Regions from separate parts of the Streptomyces sp. NPDC056738 genome, predicted to be linked through region 4. Evidence: riboswitches for the same ligand, from Rfam matches in the RefSeq annotation. Region 4 holds a riboswitch; each other region holds the start of a gene.
The links. Region 4 has a riboswitch for S-adenosylmethionine ahead of ACFRIC_RS02975 (putative leader peptide). Riboswitches for the same ligand answer to the same signal wherever they lie in the genome.

Region 1: another riboswitch for S-adenosylmethionine. It lies ahead of thrC (threonine synthase); the one in region 4 lies ahead of ACFRIC_RS02975 (putative leader peptide).
Region 2: another riboswitch for S-adenosylmethionine. It lies ahead of ACFRIC_RS21945 (ABC transporter substrate-binding protein); the one in region 4 lies ahead of ACFRIC_RS02975 (putative leader peptide).
Region 3: another riboswitch for S-adenosylmethionine. It lies ahead of ACFRIC_RS01450 (putative leader peptide); the one in region 4 lies ahead of ACFRIC_RS02975 (putative leader peptide).

The regions. Positions count from the first base shown of each region.
Region 1 is NZ_JBHTZF010000013.1:203,029-207,471, reverse strand. Features, by position in the region: gene ACFRIC_RS31110 (MoaD/ThiS family protein) at 1-157, opposite strand, end outside; gene thrC (threonine synthase) at 154-1,452, opposite strand; SAM riboswitch class I at 1,470-1,626, opposite strand; gene ACFRIC_RS31100 (glucosyl-3-phosphoglycerate synthase) at 1,832-2,776, shown strand; gene ACFRIC_RS31095 (trehalose-6-phosphate synthase) at 2,855-4,315, shown strand.
Region 2 is NZ_JBHTZF010000008.1:74,251-78,693, reverse strand. Features, by position in the region: gene ACFRIC_RS21960 (cupin domain-containing protein) at 1-73, shown strand, start outside; gene ACFRIC_RS21955 (nucleoside deaminase) at 149-628, opposite strand; gene ACFRIC_RS21950 (LLM class flavin-dependent oxidoreductase) at 758-1,594, opposite strand; SAM riboswitch class IV at 1,844-1,953, shown strand; gene ACFRIC_RS21945 (ABC transporter substrate-binding protein) at 2,175-3,809, shown strand; gene ACFRIC_RS21940 (ABC transporter permease) at 3,806-4,443, shown strand, end outside.
Region 3 is NZ_JBHTZF010000001.1:371,032-375,474, forward strand. Features, by position in the region: gene ACFRIC_RS01435 (sulfite oxidase) at 1-55, opposite strand, end outside; gene ACFRIC_RS01440 (LLM class F420-dependent oxidoreductase) at 517-1,440, shown strand; gene ACFRIC_RS01445 (DUF1684 domain-containing protein) at 1,677-2,501, shown strand; SAM riboswitch class IV at 2,596-2,709, shown strand; gene ACFRIC_RS01450 (putative leader peptide) at 2,744-2,860, shown strand; gene ACFRIC_RS01455 (ABC transporter substrate-binding protein) at 3,296-4,443, shown strand, end outside.
Region 4 is NZ_JBHTZF010000001.1:722,122-726,564, reverse strand. Features, by position in the region: gene ACFRIC_RS02990 (acyltransferase family protein) at 1-14, opposite strand, end outside; gene ACFRIC_RS02985 (hypothetical protein) at 255-545, shown strand; gene ACFRIC_RS02980 (glutathione S-transferase C-terminal domain-containing protein) at 698-1,489, opposite strand; gene ACFRIC_RS02975 (putative leader peptide) at 1,602-1,667, opposite strand; SAM riboswitch class IV at 1,704-1,849, opposite strand; gene ACFRIC_RS02970 (hypothetical protein) at 2,007-2,141, shown strand; gene ACFRIC_RS02965 (amino acid ABC transporter permease) at 2,560-3,564, shown strand; gene ACFRIC_RS02960 (amino acid ABC transporter ATP-binding protein) at 3,711-4,443, shown strand, end outside.

The sequences.
Region 1 (4,443 bases), on a different contig from region 4:
GCTTGCCCTGGTCGTCCAGGACGCGCGCGGCGATGCCCGTGTGGTTCTTCTCCAGGTCGCTGATGACCTCGGCGAGGGTCGCGCCCTCGGCCGTCACCTCGGCGGCACCACCGGTGTAGGTGCGCAGGATGGTGGGGATGCGGACGTTGACGCTCATGATGCGAGGCCAGCCTCTCGGAAGGAGTCGAGGTTCGGGCGGATGGTCGCGGTCAGCCCGGTGTCGGAGGCCACCGCGTCCAGGGTCTTGAGGCCGTCGCCGGTGTTCAGCACGACCGTGGTGAGGGCCGGGTCGAGGAGACCGTTCTCGATGAGCTTGCGGGTGACACCGACGGTCACACCGCCGGCCGTCTCCGCGAAGATGCCCTCGGTGCGCGCGAGCAGCTTGATCGCGTCGACGATCTGCTCGTCGTTCACGTCCTCCACCGCGCCGCCGGTGCGCCGGGCGATGTCGAGCACGTACGGGCCGTCCGCCGGGTTGCCGATGGCGAGCGACTTGGCGATGGTGTCCGGCTTCTGCGGCCGTACGACGTCGTGACCGGCCTTGTAGGCCACGGACACCGGGGAGCAGCCCTCGGCCTGGGCGCCGAAGATCTTGTACGGCTTGTCCTCGACGAGTCCGAGCTTGATCAGCTCCTGGAGCCCCTTGTCGATCTTCGTGAGCTGGGAGCCGGAGGCGATGGGCACGACGAGCTGGTCGGGGAGCTTCCAGCCGAGCTGCTCGCAGATCTCGTACGCCAGGGTCTTGGAGCCCTCGGCGTAGTAGGGCCGCAGGTTGACGTTGACGAAGCCCCAGCCCTCGCCGGCCGGGTCGCCGATCAGCTCGGAGCAGAAACGGTTCACGTCGTCGTAGTTGCCCTGGATGCCGACGAGCTCGCCGCCGTAGACCGCGGCCATGACGACCTTGCCCTGCTCCAGGTCGTGCGGGATGAACACGCAGGAACGGAAGCCGGCGCGGGCCGCCGCGGCGCCCACCGCCCCGGCGAGGTTGCCGGTGGAGGAGCAGGAGAGGGTGGTGAAGCCGAAGACGCGGGCCGCTTCGATGGCCTGGGCGACGACGCGGTCCTTGAAGGAGTGCGTCGGGTTGCCGGAGTCGTCCTTGACGAAGAGCTTCCCGGCGTCGACGCCGAGCTCGCGGGCCAGGTTGTCGGCCTGGACGAGCTTGGTCCAGCCGGGGTTGATGTTCGGCTTGTCCGCCACGTCCGCGGGGACGGGCAGGAGCGGCGCGTAGCGCCAGATGTTCGCGGGTCCCGCTTCGATGCGCTTGCGGAGCTCTTCGGTGTCGTAGGCCGAGAAGTCGTAGGCGATCTCCAGCGGGCCGAAACACTCCTCGCAGGCGAAGACCGGGCCGAGCAGGACGCGGTGTCCGCACTCGCGGCAGGAAAGCGCCGCGGCCGGGCCGAGGTCTACCGCGTCGGCGGAGTTCGTGGTGCTTGCAACTGTCTGCGCAGCCATGGAGGCGAGGCCCTTTCTCCTCATCTTCCTCACGGCGCACTTCGCCGTGAGACGGATTTGGCACCTTCCCTAGCCGGGAGCCTCGCGACGCGATCGACATCGATCGGTACGAGACCGGCTGGAGGGTTGCCGGGGCTTCATCGGGCCGTATCCCTCTGCCCCTCTGGATGAGCGGTATTTGATTGTTGAACTGTTGAACACGATACGCGCCGACGATCCAGGACATGCGATGGTCATGCGCGTTGTTCAAGACTGTAACCGAAGGCCAGGACAGTTGAGATAGTCGTCCGAACCGCGAGACGACGGCAATCGATCTGCCGCTGGCCGCAGCGGGCACGCCGATGAGAGCGTGTGATCAGACAGTGAGGAGCCGCAGACGGTGCTGAGAGAAGTCGAAAGCTGGCTGAGCACACGCTCCTGGTCCGCGACCGACCGCCCGCTCCACAGGATCATGGCAGCCAAGCGTGTCACCGGATCGACGGTGAGTGTCGTGCTGCCCGCGCTCAACGAGGAGGAGACGGTCGGCGAGATCGTCGCGATCATCCGCCACGATCTGATGCAGCAGGTGCCCCTCGTCGACGAGATCGTCGTCGTCGACTCCGGTTCGAGCGACCGCACCGCCGCGGTCGCCGCCGCCGCGGGCGCGCGCGTCGTGCACCGCGACGACATCCTCCCGCGGATCCCGGCCGTGCCCGGCAAGGGCGAGGTGCTGTGGCGGTCGCTGCTCGTGACGAGCGGGGACATCGTCTGCTTCGTCGACGCGGACCTCAAGGAGTTCTCGTCCGACTTCGTCTCCGGGATCGTGGGCCCGCTGCTCACCGAACCCGGCGTCGACCTGGTCAAGGCCATGTACGACCGCCCGATGGCCGGCGGCGGCGGGCAGGGCGGCCGGGTCACCGAGCTGATGGCCCGCCCGCTCCTGAACATGCACTGGCCGCAGCTCGCGGGCTTCGTCCAGCCGCTCGGCGGCGAGTACGCGGCCCGCCGCTCGCTGCTCGAACAGCTCCCCTTCCCCGTCGGCTACGGCGTCGAGCTGGGCATGCTCGTCGACGCCCTGCACCTGGTGGGCCTGGACGCCCTCGCCCAGGTCGACGTCGGAGTGCGCAAGCACCGCCACCAGGACGGGCAGGCGCTCGGCCGCATGGCCGCCGCGATCTACCGCGCCGCGCAGCTCCGGCTGGCGCGCGGACACCTGATCCGTCCCTCCCTCACCCAGTTCGAGCGCGACCGCGACGGTTTCCGGCCGCGCACGTACTCCGTGGACACGGAGGAAAGGCCGCCGATGAGCGAAATCTCCGAGTACCAGACGCGCAGAGCCGCGTAGTCCGGCGCCGACGGCCGCCGATCGCATACGGCCGAAGGGCGCGTTTGAGCGTTTCGAGACGGGGCTAGGTTTCGAGGCATGGCTTCAACGCACGGTGCCCACAGGATTCTGGTCGCCTCCAACCGCGGCCCGGTCACCTACGAGGTACGGGAGGACGACTCGCTGCACGCCAGACGTGGCGGCGGCGGCCTCGTCTCCGGACTCTCGGCGATCGGGCCGGACGCGGGCGCCCTCTGGGTCTGCTCCGCCCTCGGGGACGGCGACCGGGAGGCCGTGCGGCGCGGAGTCCACGAGGACGGCGTACGGATGCTGGCCATCGACGCCGACACGCACGCCGACGCCTACAACGGCGTCGCCAACTCCGTGCTGTGGTTCGTGCACCACCTGCTCTACCAGACCCCGCTGGAGCCGGTCTTCGACGCGGAGTTCCGGCGCCAGTGGGAGTCGTACCGGGCCTACAACCGCGCCTTCGCCGAGGCGCTGGCCGAGGAGGCGGCCGAGGGCGCGGCCGTGCTGGTCCAGGACTACCACCTGTGCCTGGTGCCCGGGATGCTCCGCGAACTGCGCCCCGACCTGCGTATCGGTCACTTCTCCCACACCCCGTGGGCGCCCGAGGACTACTTCCGGATGCTCCCCGACGACATCCGCGCGGAGCTGATGGCGGGCATGCTCGGCGCGGACCGGGTCGCCTTCCTGACCTGGCGGTGGGCCACCGCGTTCACGCGCTGCGCGGAGGCGACCGAACCCGGCCGCTACCGCGCCGGCTCGCCCTCGGGCGGCACCCCCCGCACGATCGAGCACCTGGACGGCGCCCGGCCGCCGGTGCGCGAGACCCGGGTCGGCGTGCACGGCCTCGGCGCGGACGCCGAGTTCCTTCGCGAGCGTTCGCACCGCGCGGACGTCGGGGAACGGATGGCCGCGCTGCGCGAGGAGATCGGCGCGGACCGCAGGACGATCGTGCGCGTCGACCGGACCGAGCTGTCCAAGAACATCGTGCGGGGGCTGCTGGCGTACCGGCAGCTCCTCGACGACCACCCGGAGTGGCGCGAGCGGGTCGTCCACGTGGCGTTCGCCTACCCGTCGCGGCAGGACCTCGCCGTCTACCGGGACTACACGGCCGAGGTGCAGCGGCTCGCCGACGAGATCAACGCGCACTACGGAACGCCCGGCTGGACCCCGGTGGTGCTGCACGTGAAGGACGACTTCGCGCGCTCGCTCGCCGCCTACCGGCTCGCCGACGTCGCCCTCGTCAACCCCATCAGGGACGGCATGAACCTCGTCGCCAAGGAGATCCCGGTCGTCTCCGACGAGGGCTGTGCGCTGGTCCTGTCCCGGGAGGCCGGGGCGTACGAGGAACTGGGCGAGGACGCGATCTCCGTGAACCCGTACGACATCACCGGGACGGCGCGGGCGCTGTACGAGGCGCTCACCATGCAGCCGGGCGAACGCGCCGAACGCACCAAACGCCTGACCGCCGCGGCCACCGCCCTTCCCCCGGCCCAGTGGTTCCTGGACCAACTCCACGCGCTGGAGAGCTGAGGAGGGGCGGGCGGCGGTCGGGGTTCCTGTCCGCCGGATCCCGGCTGCGGGTCCAGGGTCCAGACGGTTCCAGCCCCGGCCGGCGAAAGTTCAGCCCCTCCGGCGATTGAGGAGCGGGGTCTGGGGCG
Region 2 (4,443 bases), on a different contig from region 4:
GGCCGACGGGCGCAACCCGAGCCTGGAGGAATTGCAGGAACACATGGCGAAGTACGACCAGTTCATGGTCTGATCCGCCTGATCGTCCACACGGGAACGGGCCCGGCGGCGCGTCACGCCGCCGGGCCCGGTTCGCTCCTTCGCGCCGTCAGCCCGCCGCGTCGAGGCCGGCCCGGAAGCGCAGATGCAACTCCTTGACCTGCTGTGCCAGTTCGGGGACCGGTCCGGCGGTCTCCACGCCGGGTACGACGTCCCGGACGGACAACGGGCTCAGGGGCGAGGTGATGGGCACGCCCCACTCGGCCTTCCAGTCCCGGGCCTGCTGGGACGAGCTCGCGTACACGATGCGGCCCAGTCCGACCCAGCCGTGCGCGGCCGCGCACATCGGGCAGTGCTCTCCCGAGGTGTAGACGGTCGCCGCGGCCCGCTCCTCGGGGTTCAGGTTGGCCGCGGCCCAGCGGGCGAGTTCGAACTCCGGGTGCCGGGTCGGGTCCCCCGTGCTGGACTCGCGGTTGCGGTCCTCGGCCAGGACCTTGCCGTCCGCGTCGGCCAGCAGGGAGCCGAACGGCCAGTCGCCGGCGCCGACCGCCTCGGCCGCCAGCTCCAGACAGCGGCGGAGATGGACCAGGTCGGCCGCGCTGACGGCGGAGGACCGGGCGCCGGCACCGTCGGGGTTGTCGCTGTGGTCAGGGTCGTGCGTGGTGGGGGCCACCGTGGCTCCGTCTCTGTGGGGCTTGGGCGTGGAGGGTGCGGTGCGCTATGCCAGGTTCGCGGCCACGGTGGCCAGCGCCTGCCATGCCACCTCGGGCCTGAGGGTCTCGTCCGGGTCGCCGTTGTAGGGGTCGAGGACCACCGTGCCGGCACCGGCGAGGCGCAACTGCTCGATGTCGTCGAGGACCTGCTCGATGGTGCCCTCACCGGCCCGGCGGTCCGGATGGTCGACCGGCTTCGGCGTGAGCCGCAGAACGATGCGCGGGGCCAGGTCGGGCACGGGCCGGCCGAGTTCGGCCGAGATGTCCTTCAGCCGGTCCACCGCGTCGCGGAACCACGGCATGGTGAACCGGAGCGGATGCCACGGCAGGCCGTGGCGGGCCGCCCGGCGCAGTCCCGCGTCGCTGTTGCCGCCGATCCAGAGCGGAATCCGCCCGCTCCCGTAATCGGCCTCGTCGGCCCACGCCGTTCGCAGGGTCTCGAGCAATTCGTCGGTCAGCGCGCCGCGCCGCTCGAAGGGAACGCCGAGCGCCTGGAACTCCTCCCGGGCCCAGCCGACACCGACACCGAGGACCAGTCGGCCGCCGGAGAGCTGATTGAGGTTGGCCGCCATCCTGGCGACCAGCAGGGGGTGCCGGTAGGGCGCGATGAGAACCGTCGTGCCCAGCTTCACCCGGGCCGTTTGACCGGCCAGCCAGGAGAGTGTCGTAAAAGGGTCGTAGAACGGGGCGGGATACTGTTTCGCGACATCCGATGTGATGGCCACATGGTCGGAGACCATCAATAGGTCGAAGCCGAGGCCTTCCACCGTCTTGGCCCAACGGGAAAGGGTTTCCGGACCGGTGCCGGGTCCGAAATTGGGAACGTTGACGCCTATCTGCATGGCCCGAGCCTAGCAACCTGGCGCTGGTGAAGGGCAGTTGACGAGCGTGCATTTCCGGCCGCAGCCTACGCCTCCGTCCGAAGGCCCGGGCCCGTGCAATATGATTGCAATCTGACATACCGTCAGATGTCATTCGTATTGCTTGTCGGGCGGGGAACTCGCCGTTCTCTCAGGTCCGCCGGAACCTCTTCCGCCGGCGACTCGGGAAGCCCTTGACGCCGGGAGAACCGGGAATCTACGGTGAGCGCGAGCTACGAGTTCCGGTGATCAAGCCCTGGCTGGCCGGACGGCAACCCTCGACGCAGTGGGGTGCCCCAGGTGAAGGCTCGGCGGATCTTCCTGTTCTGCAAGTGCGTTCCCATCCGGCCCGAGAGCCGACGACCTTCCCGGGAGGACAGCGTGTCGACGCGCCTTGTGCTGTGCTCTCGACGCCACGTGGATCTGCTGCTGGTCTGCAGCTGCCTCTGTCACGGCTGACCCTCCCTCACCCCGCCCTCCTTCACACGACAGCGCGCGCTCGGCATGCCCCGCCTGCCGAAGCCCCTTCGTGCACCCCACCCTGCGGAAGCGGAGACCAGCCATGGCACAGCACGGCACCACCAGACCCTTCCGGTCCCTCGGCGCGATGTCCCTCGGCACGGCGCTCCTGGTCGCCTTGACCGGCTGCACGAGCAGCAAGACGTCCACCGGCTCCACGGCGGCGGCGATCACCGTCGGCACCACGGACCAGGTGACCAGCCTCGATCCCGCGGGCTCGTGGGACGCGGGCTCCGGGACCATCGAGAGCGAGGTCTACGCGACCCTGCTGAGCGTGAAGAACGGGGCCACGGAGGTCTCCCCGGACCTGGCCACCGGGATCGAACCGACCGGCCCCAAGGAGTACACGGTCACGCTGAGGAAGGGCCTGAAGTTCGCCAACGGCCACGAACTGACCTCGTCCGACGTCAAGTTCAGCTTCGACCGCAATCTGAGGATCGCCGACGAGAACGGTCCTTCGTCCCTCCTGTACGACCTCGACTCCGTCGCCGCCCCGACGCCGACCGAAGTCGTCTTCACCCTCAAGTCGGCCGACGACACGCTGTTCCCGCAGGTGCTGTCCACCGCCGCCGGCTACATCGTCGACGAACAGGTCTTCCCCGCCGGCAAGATCCTGGACGACAAGACGATCGTGGCGGCCAAGCCGTGGAACGGCCCGTACGGCGTGCGCAGTTACGACAAGAACTCGCTGGTCTCCTTCACCGCCAACAGCGCCTACGGCGGCGGTCTCGGCACACCGAAGACCAAGAACGTCCAGTTGAAGTACTACACCGACGCGAGCAATCTGAAGCTCGATGTCCAGCAGGGCACCGTCGACGCCGTCTACCGCACGCTCACCACCGCCGACCTCGACGACCTCTCCAAGAAGAAGGACATCAAGGTCCACACCGGCTCGGGCAACGGCATCCGCTACATCGTCTTCGACTTCCGGACCCAGCCCTACGGCACCAGGACCAAGAAGCCCGACAAGGCCAAGGCGCTGGCCGTACGGCAGGCCGTCGCCGACTCCGTCGACCGGACCCAACTCGCCCAGCAGGTCTACAAGAACAGCTACCAGCCGCTGTACAGCTCCGTGCCCGACGGACTCACCGGCGCCACCGCCTCCTTCAAGTCGCTCTACGGCGACAAGAAGGGCGGCCCCGACAAGGCGGCCGCCGCCGCGCGCCTCAGGGCGGCGAAGGTGACCACCCCGGTCACCCTCAGCCTCCAGTACAACAGCGACCACTACGGCTCCTCCTCGGCCGACGAGTACGCCCTGGTCAAGACCCAGCTCGAGGCCACCGGCCTGTTCAAGGTGAACCTCCAGTCCACCGAGTGGACCCAGTACGGCAAGGACCGCGTCAAGCACCTGTACCCGCTCTACCAACTGGGCTGGTACGCCGACTACCTGGACGCCGACAACTACCTCTCGCCCTTCTACTCGGCCAACAGCTGGGTCGCCAACGACTACTCCGACCCCGCCGTCCGGGAGCTGATAAAGAAGGAGGAGACGGAGACGGACGCCACCGCACGCGCCGGACTGCTCAAGCAGGCACAGGACAGGGCCGCCGCCTCGGTGCCCCTGCTGCCGCTGCTCCAAGGGTCCACCGCGATCGTCACCCGCACCGACGTCAGCGGGGTGCCCGACGAACTGAGCAGCGCGTACCAGTTCCGCTGGGCCGGGCTCGCGAAGAAGTGAGCGCCCTGACCCGGGACGTCCCCGGCGCCGCCGCTCCGGCCGGCGGCGCCGCGGGGTACGGACTCCTCCGCCATCTGGTGGTCCGCTTCCTCCTCATCGTCCCCACCGTGCTCATCCTGGTCAGCCTGGTCTTCTTCCTGATGCGCGCCACGGGGGACCCGGTCAGTGCCGCCTTCGGCGACCGCCTCACCCCGGACCAGCTCCAGGCCAAACTGCACCAGGCGGGCTACGACCGGCCGCTGCTCACCCAGTACCTGGACTACCTGAGGTCCCTGGCCGCGGGCGACTTCGGCCGCACCGTCACCGACGACCAGCCGGTGACCCACGTGCTGGGCACCTACGGGGCCGCCACCGCCGAACTCGCCTTCAACGCACTCGTCGTGGCCCTCGTCGTCGGGGTCCCCCTGGGCCTGGTCGCGGCCTCGTACCGGGATCGCGCGCCCGACGCGGCGCTGCGGCTGTTCGCCGTCCTCACCTACGCCACCCCCGTGTTCTTCACGGGGCTGCTGCTGAAGCTCGTCTTCGCGATCCGGCTCGGCTGGCTCCCGGCGTCCGGCCGGGCGAGCACCGACGTCCAGCTCTTCCTCCAGGACCAGTCCAGCACGACCGGCCTCTACCTCGTCGACGCCCTGCG
Region 3 (4,443 bases), 350 kb from region 4:
TGCGGCGGTCGTACTCGGTTTCGTGGCGTCGGCCCGCGGACGTGGGTGAAGGCATGGCGGCTCCTCGTCATGACGGCGCGAGAGGGGCGGGAGGGGCGGGAGATACGAGAGGCTCGGCGCGAGTCGGTGTCGTTCTGCGGGAGCGATGGACTGCGGCGCTCTCAACCGGCTTGTGCGGAGCAGGAGTTCACTGACGCGCAGAGGCGCCGGAAGGCACGTGATCAGCCGGTCGTCCGACACAGCGCGGCGGCCACGCGGACGAGGTCCACGGCGCGGCGGCGGGTCAGAGGCTCCGGTGTCGGCATGGCGGGATGTAAGCACGTGGGGCGGGAGGCGTCAACGGAGCACGCCTGTCGGCGAATCCGGCCTCCTGGCCTGTTGGCCGATGTGGACGTGGGGAGAGATCGTCCCTCGAACGCGAGGGCCGGACCGGTCGCCGCCGTGCGTCACAAGACTGACATGCAGCCGTCACACTCGAACGGAATGCGCGCTCACCGGGCGCCCGTTCCACCTGACATGACTGTTGGAGTAGCACTCAACGCATCCGACGCGGAGAACCAGGTCGACGCCAGTGTGCGTCTGGCCGAGGAAGCGGCGGCGGCCGGTCTGCGGTCGGTCTGGTTCGGCCAGACCTTCGGCGCGGACTCACCCCAACTCGCCGCGCTCGTCGGGCGGGCGGTCCCGGAACTCCACGTGGGCACGTCCGCGATCCCTGTCTTCGGCCGCCATCCGCTGATCGTCTCCAGTCAGGCGCAGACCGCCCAGGCCGCGACCCACGGCCGCTACCACCTCGGCCTGGCCCTGGGCACGAAACTGATCACGGAGACCGGCTTCGGCCTGCCCTTCGAGCGTCCCATCGCCAGGCTGCGCGAATTCCTCACCGTGCTGCGCCAGTTGACCGAGACCGGCACGGCCGACTTCCGCGGTGAGCTGCTCTCCGCCACGACTCCCCTGTCCGCTCGCGTACCGGGCGCCGAGTCGGGCGTTCCGCTGCTGGTCGCCGCCATGGGCCCGCAGGCGCTGCGGGTCAGCGGTGAGCTTGCGGACGGGATCCTGCCCTACCTCGCGGGACCTCGCGCCCTCGCGGAGCACATCGTGCCCGCGCTCACCGCCGCGGCCGAGGCCGCCGGACGGCCCGCGCCCCGGATCGTGGCGCTGGTGCCCGGCGTGGTCACGGACGACGTGGACGCGGTACGGGCCAAGGCCACCGAGACCCTCTCGTTCTACGAACAGATCCCGTCCTACGCCCGGGTCATCGAACTGTCCGGCGGTCGCCGAGCCGCGGACCTGGCCGTGATCGGCGACGAGAAGACGGTCGAGGCCGAGGTACGGCGTTACCGCGACGCGGGTGCCACCGAGGTCGTGTTCTCGGGCACCGAGATCGCGGGAGCGGCGGACCGGCGCCGAACCTGGGCGCTCCTCGGCGAACTCGCGGCCTGAGCCCAGCGCCTCACCGACCCACCGGTCCACGGGCCCCCGACTCCACCGACCCGCCTTTGGCCGACCCTCAACGGCCGACCTACCGACCCGCTTACCGAAGCGACGATTCCCCGACTCACCGACTCACCGACTCACCGACCGCGACCGCGACCGCGACCGCGACCGCGACCGCGACAAAGAACCCCGCACCCCCGCACGAGGGCCACCCTCACGCGGCTTGTACCGAAGGAGAGTTCATGACCAGCGAGGCGACCACCACAGACCTGCACGCCTTCACCGAGCAGTGGCTGGACTGGTACCGCGGACAGGAGGCCCGGCTCGCCGCCCCCCACGGCTTCCTGGCGATCACCGGCCTCCACTGGCTCGACGACCGCCCGCAGCGCTTCCCCGACGCGCCCGGCGCATGGCACACCGGCCCCGACGGGGTCGTCGTCACCCTCGACGACGGTGAGGAACTCGTCGTCGACGGGACACCGGTACATGGTGAGCACCACTTCGGCGTGCTGCCCGAACGCGGTGGTGTCGAGGCGGTCTGGAAGGACGCCGTCATCGAGGTCGCCAAGCGGGGCGGTCACGACATCGTGCGCCCCCGGCACCCGGACGCACCGCTGCTCAAGTCCTTCACCGGAACGCCCGCCTACGCCCCCGACCCGCGCTGGGCCGTGACGGGCCGTTACGTCCCCTTCGACGAGCCGCGTCCCACCACCGTGGGCGCCGCGGTCGAGGGCTTGGAGCACGTGTACGACGCCCCGGGCAGGATCGAGTTCGAACTGGACGGACGTCCTCTGTCGCTGACGGCGTTCCCCGGTCATGTCCCGGGCGGGCTGTCGGTTCTCTTCACCGACGCGACCTCCGGGGTCACGACCTACGCCGCCAACCGGAGCCTGTCCGTCGAGGCGCCCGACTCCGACGGGACGGTCGTCCTCGACTTCAACCGCGCCACGAACCTGCCGTGCGCCTACACCGACCTGGCCACCTGCCCGCTGCCCCCGGCGGAGAACCGGCTGCCGGTGTCCGTCGAGGCGGGTCAGAAGATCCCGCGCGAACGCGGCGGTGCCTGAACCTGGCTCGCTCCACCGGACTCGGGCGGTTCGCTCCGCCGGAGTCCGGTGCCGCCATTGACGTAGAAGAGAACCGCTCCGTACGATCACGAACGGCATTGAGTGTCAGCGTCAAGCCCTGGCTCGCTGACCGGCAACCCTCCCGCGCGGTGGGGTGCTCCAGGTGAAAGCCCGGCGGTATCAGCGACGATCACCGCAAGCGCGTGGCCCCACGACCGGGGCCGGACCTGTGGAGGAACCTTATGCGGCACGGTGGTGGCTCCGACGCCTCCTTCGCCGTCGCCGTGGTGTTCTCCCGGCTGGCGCGCCGACGTCACATCGACCTGAAGCGCTCGACGAGCTGCTTCTGTCAGGCCTGACGGCCCCTTCCGCAGCCGGGCGCCGGCGCCTCCCTTCGGCGGTGCACCTCGGTGAGGCCCACCCGCGTCGACGTCGATGAGATGCGCGGGCTGTCGACGCCCATGAGGCCTGCCGACAGCCGGCATCCGTGACCAGCCGTCACGGCACGCGTCCGCACCCGGCGCCCCCTTCCCCCGATCTCTCTGATCTCTCCAATCCGCTTCCGCTTTCCGCTTTCCGCCCGGCCCCTGTCCGCAGGTCATCGCCCGTCACCGGCATCGCGCCGACGGGCCCGCGTTCCCGTGCGCGGTCGTGCCTCGTACGACGCCCCGTGCCCGGCGACACCAAGAGGAGACTCCTCCGTGAGAGCACGTCCGGAATTCACATCTCCCCGATCTCCCCGGTCCACCCGTTCTCCCCGATGGGCAAGGCTCACCGCCCTTCTCACCACCAGTGTGCTGCTGGCCGCCTGCGGCTCGGGCACCGACGGCTCCGCAACCGGGAGCGGCAAACCGCGTTCCGGCGGGACGCTGACCTTCGCCGTGGGTTCGGACGCCGGTTGCGTGGATCCCCAGCAGGTCGGCAGCAACGACACGATCTACTCGGTGCGCCAGATCGTCGACTCCCTGACGGACCAGGACCCCAAGACCGGCAAGATCGTGCCGTGGCTGGCGAAGAGCTGGGACATCAGCGCCGACGCGACCGCCTTCACCTTCCACCTGCGCTCGGGTGTCACCTTCAGCGACGGGTCCCCCCTGACCGCCCAGGTGGTCAAGGACAACTTCGACGCGGTGCCGAGACTCGGCGTCCTGGGAACCCTCGCCGAGGGGTACCTGAGCGGCGCGAAGAGCACCACGGTGGTGGACCCGCTCACGGTCAAGGTGACCTTCCAGCAGCCCAACGCCCAGTTCCTGCAGGCGACTTCGACCCACTCGCTGGGGATCGAGTCGTCCGCGAGCGTGAAGCGGTCACCTCAGCAGAAGTGCAGTGACGGGGTGGTCGGTTCCGGGCCCTTCGTGCTGAAGCGCTATGTGCAGAACCAGTCGGTCACGCTGGCCAAACGCCCCGGCTACGCCTGGGGTTCCTCCCGGTGGGGCAAGAAGGGCGAGGCCTACCTGGACAAGCTGGTGTTCAAGGTCGTGCCGGAGGCGGGCGTACGGGCCGGCAGTCTGCGCTCCGGACAGGTGGACGCGATAGGCAGCGTGGGCAGGGCCGACGAAGCGGCACTCAAGGGCGGTCAGGTCGCCTTCCAGCGCCGGGCCAATCCCGGGATCACCTTCGGACTCGGCTTCAACAACGCGCGGCCGGGCCTGAAGGACGCCAGGGTCCGCCGGGCCATCCTGGCCGCCATCGACCGGAAGCAGATCGCCGACACCGTCTTCCCCACCGGTACCCGGCCGGCCACCAGTGTCCTCGCGCACACCACACCGGACTACACCAGCCTCGCCTCCGAGCTGACCCTCGACACGGCCAAGGCGAAGTCCCTGCTGGACCAAGCCGGTTGGAAGGCGGGCGCCGACGGCACCCGCGTCAAGGACGGCAAGAAGCTGAGCCTGACCATCGACTGGGTTCCCAACGCGGCGACGAACCAGCCCGCGTTGGA
Region 4 (4,443 bases):
GGTGGACGCGGCACCGGTGCAGGCGGCGGGAGTAGGGGAGGTGCGTGTTTCATGGAGATGCCTGCCTGGACCGGGTCCTGTGGGCCGTGGAGTCCACATCGAAGTGCGGACCCCTGACGGCGCGAGACGGGACACGCCCTGAGGAGACGGTTTTCGCCAGGATCGCCTATTTTCGGCGGAGGTGCCTGTGCGCGAGCCGGTCACGCATCGGAGCACCGGTCGCCCCGCGTACTGGGAATGCGTCGTTCCCGGGGATGGGACAGAGTGATGCCATGGGCCACCTGTGGATGACGTGGTCGCTCGAAGGCGTCGGATCGGCGGGCCAGAACGTCCCCGACGTGGAAGCGGCCTGCCGTTCTCTGGTCGGCTCCGTGGAGCGGTCCCGGCGTGCCTTCGAGACGCCTGAGCCGTGGGAGGAACTTCGCGCGTCGGCGCTGGTGCTCCAGGACCGGATCCTCGGTCCGGGGCGCGAGGTACTGGATCAGGGCCGGCGGTGGACCTCGACCGTGAACGGCGTCAGCATCCTGCTGGTTCCGCGCGAGTGACCGGTGCCGACGTGGCTTCGCGCCCTTGACCGGTGCCGGTCGTGGCTCGCGCGCGTGACCGGTGCGGACGCCGGGCCGATGGGCGCGGATCGGCGATCGCCGATCGCGAGGAGCCACCCACCTGCCCGGCACCCAGGCTTCCGTCGGAAGCGTCAGACCCCTGCCGTCAGTGGCACCACGTCCTGCGCGTGCCGGAAGGCCGGGTGATCGCCGAGACGGCGTACGTAGTCCAGGAGCCGGGGGCGGGCGCCGAGGGCGCGGGACCGGCCGAGACCGGTGAGCGCCGTCCACGCGTCCACGTCCGCCGCGGTGAGGGTGTCGCCCAACACGTAGGTACGACCCGCGAGTTGGCAGTCCAGCAGGTCCAGGGCCGCCGCGAGCCCCGCAGGTTCGGCGGACGGGGTGACGTCGCGGTCCAGCAGATCCCGGAGCGCCTCGATGTCGGCGGCCAGCGACGGAGGGCGGAGCGTGGACGGGCATGTCGTGGTGTGACCGGAGAGCAGCCCGGCGAGATCGCGGAGGATGGCGGGCGGGTGGTTGCTGACGATGCGTCCGCTCCACCGGTCGCACAGCGCGGGCGCCGTGAGCGGCCCGTCGAAGTGGTGCTCGGTGGCCTCGTAGGCACGGCGCAGCGACGCGAAGGCCTCGGGTGTCCGCGCGGGGTCGGCCAGGAGTGTGGTGGCGACCGAGTCCCGCAGGCCGAGCAGCCCGAGCGTGATGGCGATGCGCAGCGAGAACGGACAACTCCGCGACAGATACAGCTCGTAGCGGTGCGGAGCCGGGTAGAAGCCCCCGGCGAGGCCCACACCGATGCGGCTGTCGACACGGTGGGGGAGCGCGGCCGGCGTCGCCGCCGGCTTGAGCCGAAGGGCCGAGGGGAGCGAAATCTGGTCACAGGGGCGTGAGTTGGCAGTGCTGGACGTGCGCGAAGCTGTCTCGGGCATGACTCTCCCTGGGGGAAGACGGAAGCCACCGCCGCTTTGTGGGCGCGCGGGCAGCTTGATGCGGATTGACTGCGCTTGTCGCACCGGTCCGGATCGAACGGACCGGCCGCGATCAGTAAGCGCTGGAGACGCGCAGGAGGTCGATGTGCAGGCGCCTCGTCAAACCGCTCTTGGGCAATTCCCACCGTTCCCGGTTCAGGGCTCGCGAGACGCGAGACCACGCTTGCCCCGCCGCACCGGCGGGACCCGGTCGTCACCCGGGGCACCCCGTCGCGGTGGAAGGGTTGCCTGTCAGCGGGCCGGGGCCGATGACCACTGGAGCGGGGTGTACCCGTTCCGTGGGCGCTGACAATCGTGACCGTCCATGCCAGTCTCGGTGCGCCCTGTTGCGGCGTCAAGAAGGCCGTACGCACGGTCTCACCTGGTGGTCACCCGCATTGACATTGTTTTCGGGCCGGGCCTAACCTGCGGCGCACCACAGGATGCCTTTTCGGCCGGAGAAGAAATGGTGACGACGATGCACGGAGCTGACGGGACGGCCGCATGGCGGCGCCTCGGCCGCAACGTGCTCTGCGCCGACCGTGCCGTGGACCTGCTGCGTGTCAACAGCGCCCTGTGTACGGGCATGTGTCTGTCCCTCAGCCGAGGCTAACGGCCCCCTCCGGGGTCTCGACGGCCCCTCGCGCACGGCTCCTTCGAGCCCTCGGCGCTCATGTCTTCGGCGATCGGGAAACGACGGCCCGTCCGAATCCCCCGCGATCACGGACCGGGCGGTCCTCCGGGTCTTCGGCGCTCACGAGCTGAGGGGTTCCGTCGGGTCCTCGACGGCCACGAGCTGAGGATTCGCCGGCCTTCGACGGCCACGAGCTGAGATTCCGTCAGGTCCTCGACGGCCACGCGCCGATCCGCTCCATCGAGCCTTCGGCGACCACCGCTGTCGTGAAAACGCCCCTTCCCCGTCCAGCCCTCGTCCCACGTGGGCCGCGCGCATCGCCGTGTACCGAGCCGTCCCGCTCGGCGGTGCGCCGCCGCTCCGTGGTCCGGGGTGTCCGAATCCGCTGGAGTCCTCCATGAGTCAACCACCCGGCGCCGCCGTGTCCTTGGGATCGGCGCCGCCCGCCGAGGCGGTCCCCCGTCTCGACCTCCCCGGCGCGTCCGACCGTCCGGCGGCCCAGCGGGTCCTTCCGCTCCGGCGGCCCGGCCGCTGGATCGTCACGGCCGTCGTGCTCGTGCTCGTCGCCCAGATCGCCCACGGACTGGTGACCAACCCCTTCTACCAGTGGGATCGCTTCCAGTACTGGTTCCTGCGCCCGACCATTCTCGACGGCCTGCTCATCACCCTCGAAGTCGCCTTCTACAGTGCGCTTTTGGGGTTGCTCGGCGGCGTCCTGCTGGCCCTGGCCAGGCTCTCCCGGAGCCCGGTGCTGCGCGCGGTGAGCTGGGTCTACACCTGGCTGTTCCGGTCGGTGCCGCTGATCGTGGTCCTGCTCTTCCTCTACAACTTCAGCGCGCTGTACCAGACGGTGAGCGTCGGAGTGCCGTTCGGGCCGGCCTTCTTCACCTTCGACGAGTCCCGGCTGGCGACCGACATGGCCGTCGCCGTCGTCGGACTGAGCCTGAACGAGGCCGCGTACGCCTCCGAGGTGGTCCGCGGCGGCATCCTCTCCGTCGACCAGGGCCAGCACGAGGCCGCGTCGGCACTCGGTCTGCCGAGGCGGTACCAGTTCGCGAAGATCGTCTTTCCGCAGGCGCTGCGCTCCATCACCCCCAACTACGTCAACCAGTTGATCGGCCTGATCAAGGGCACCTCGCTGGTCTTCTACGTGTCCCTGCTGGACCTCTTCGGCTCCGTGCAGAGCATGGGCAGCACCTACCCCGGCGACATCGTGCCGCTGCTCCTCGTCGCCACCGCCTGGTACCTGATCCTCACCAGCGTGGTGTCCGTCATCCAGTTCTACGTCGAGCGGCACTACTCGCGGGGCGCCCTGCGCACCCTGCCGCCGACTCCGTTGCAGAAGGCGCGGAACGGTCTGCGCGACGTGCGGGCCCGGTTCCGGAGGGAGACGGCGATATGAGCGGCGAGACGAAGGTGACGACGGTGAGCACGCGGACGGCTCCGGTCGCGGACGTGGTGCCGACGGCGTCGGTGTCGGCGTCGGCGTCGGCGTCGGCCAAGGGGGCGGACACGGCTCCGGCGGGCGAGATCGCCGACGGGCTCCAGGTGGAGCCTGCCACCGTCGAGGTGCACGATGTGCACAAGTGGTACGGGGCCCAACGGGTACTGGACGGCGTGGAGTTGACCGTGCGCCCCGGTGAGGTGACGGTCGTTCTCGGCCCGTCCGGCTCCGGCAAGTCCACCCTCCTGCGGGTGATCAACCACCTGGAGAAGCCCGAGATCGGCCACGTCAGCCTGAACGGCGAGCTCATCGGCGTACGCAGGCACGGCGACCGTCTCAAGGAGCTGAGCGAGCGGGTCATCCTGGCCCAGCGCAGCCGGATCGGCTTCGTGTTCCAGAACTTCAACCTCTTCCCCCACCTGACCGTGCTCGACAACGTGGCCGCGGCGCCGGTGGCGACCGGGAAGCTGTCCAGGGCCGCGGCGCAGGAGCTCGCCCGCGACCTGCTCAGCCGGGTGGGCCTCGCCGACAAGGCCGCCGCCTACCCGCGGCAGTTGTCCGGCGGCCAGCAGCAGCGTGTGGCCATCGCCCGCGCCCTCGCCCTGCGTCCCGGAGTCATCCTCTTCGACGAACCCACCTCCGCGCTCGACCCCGAACTGGTCGGCGAAGTCCTCGCGGTCATCAAGGACCTGGCGCACAGCGGCACGACACTCGTCATCGTCACGCACGAGGTCGGCTTCGCCCGCGAGATCGCCGACCGCGTGGTCTTCATGGACGGCGGACGCATCGTCGAACAGGGCCCGCCCGAGCAGGTGCTGGACCATCCGCGCGAAGCGC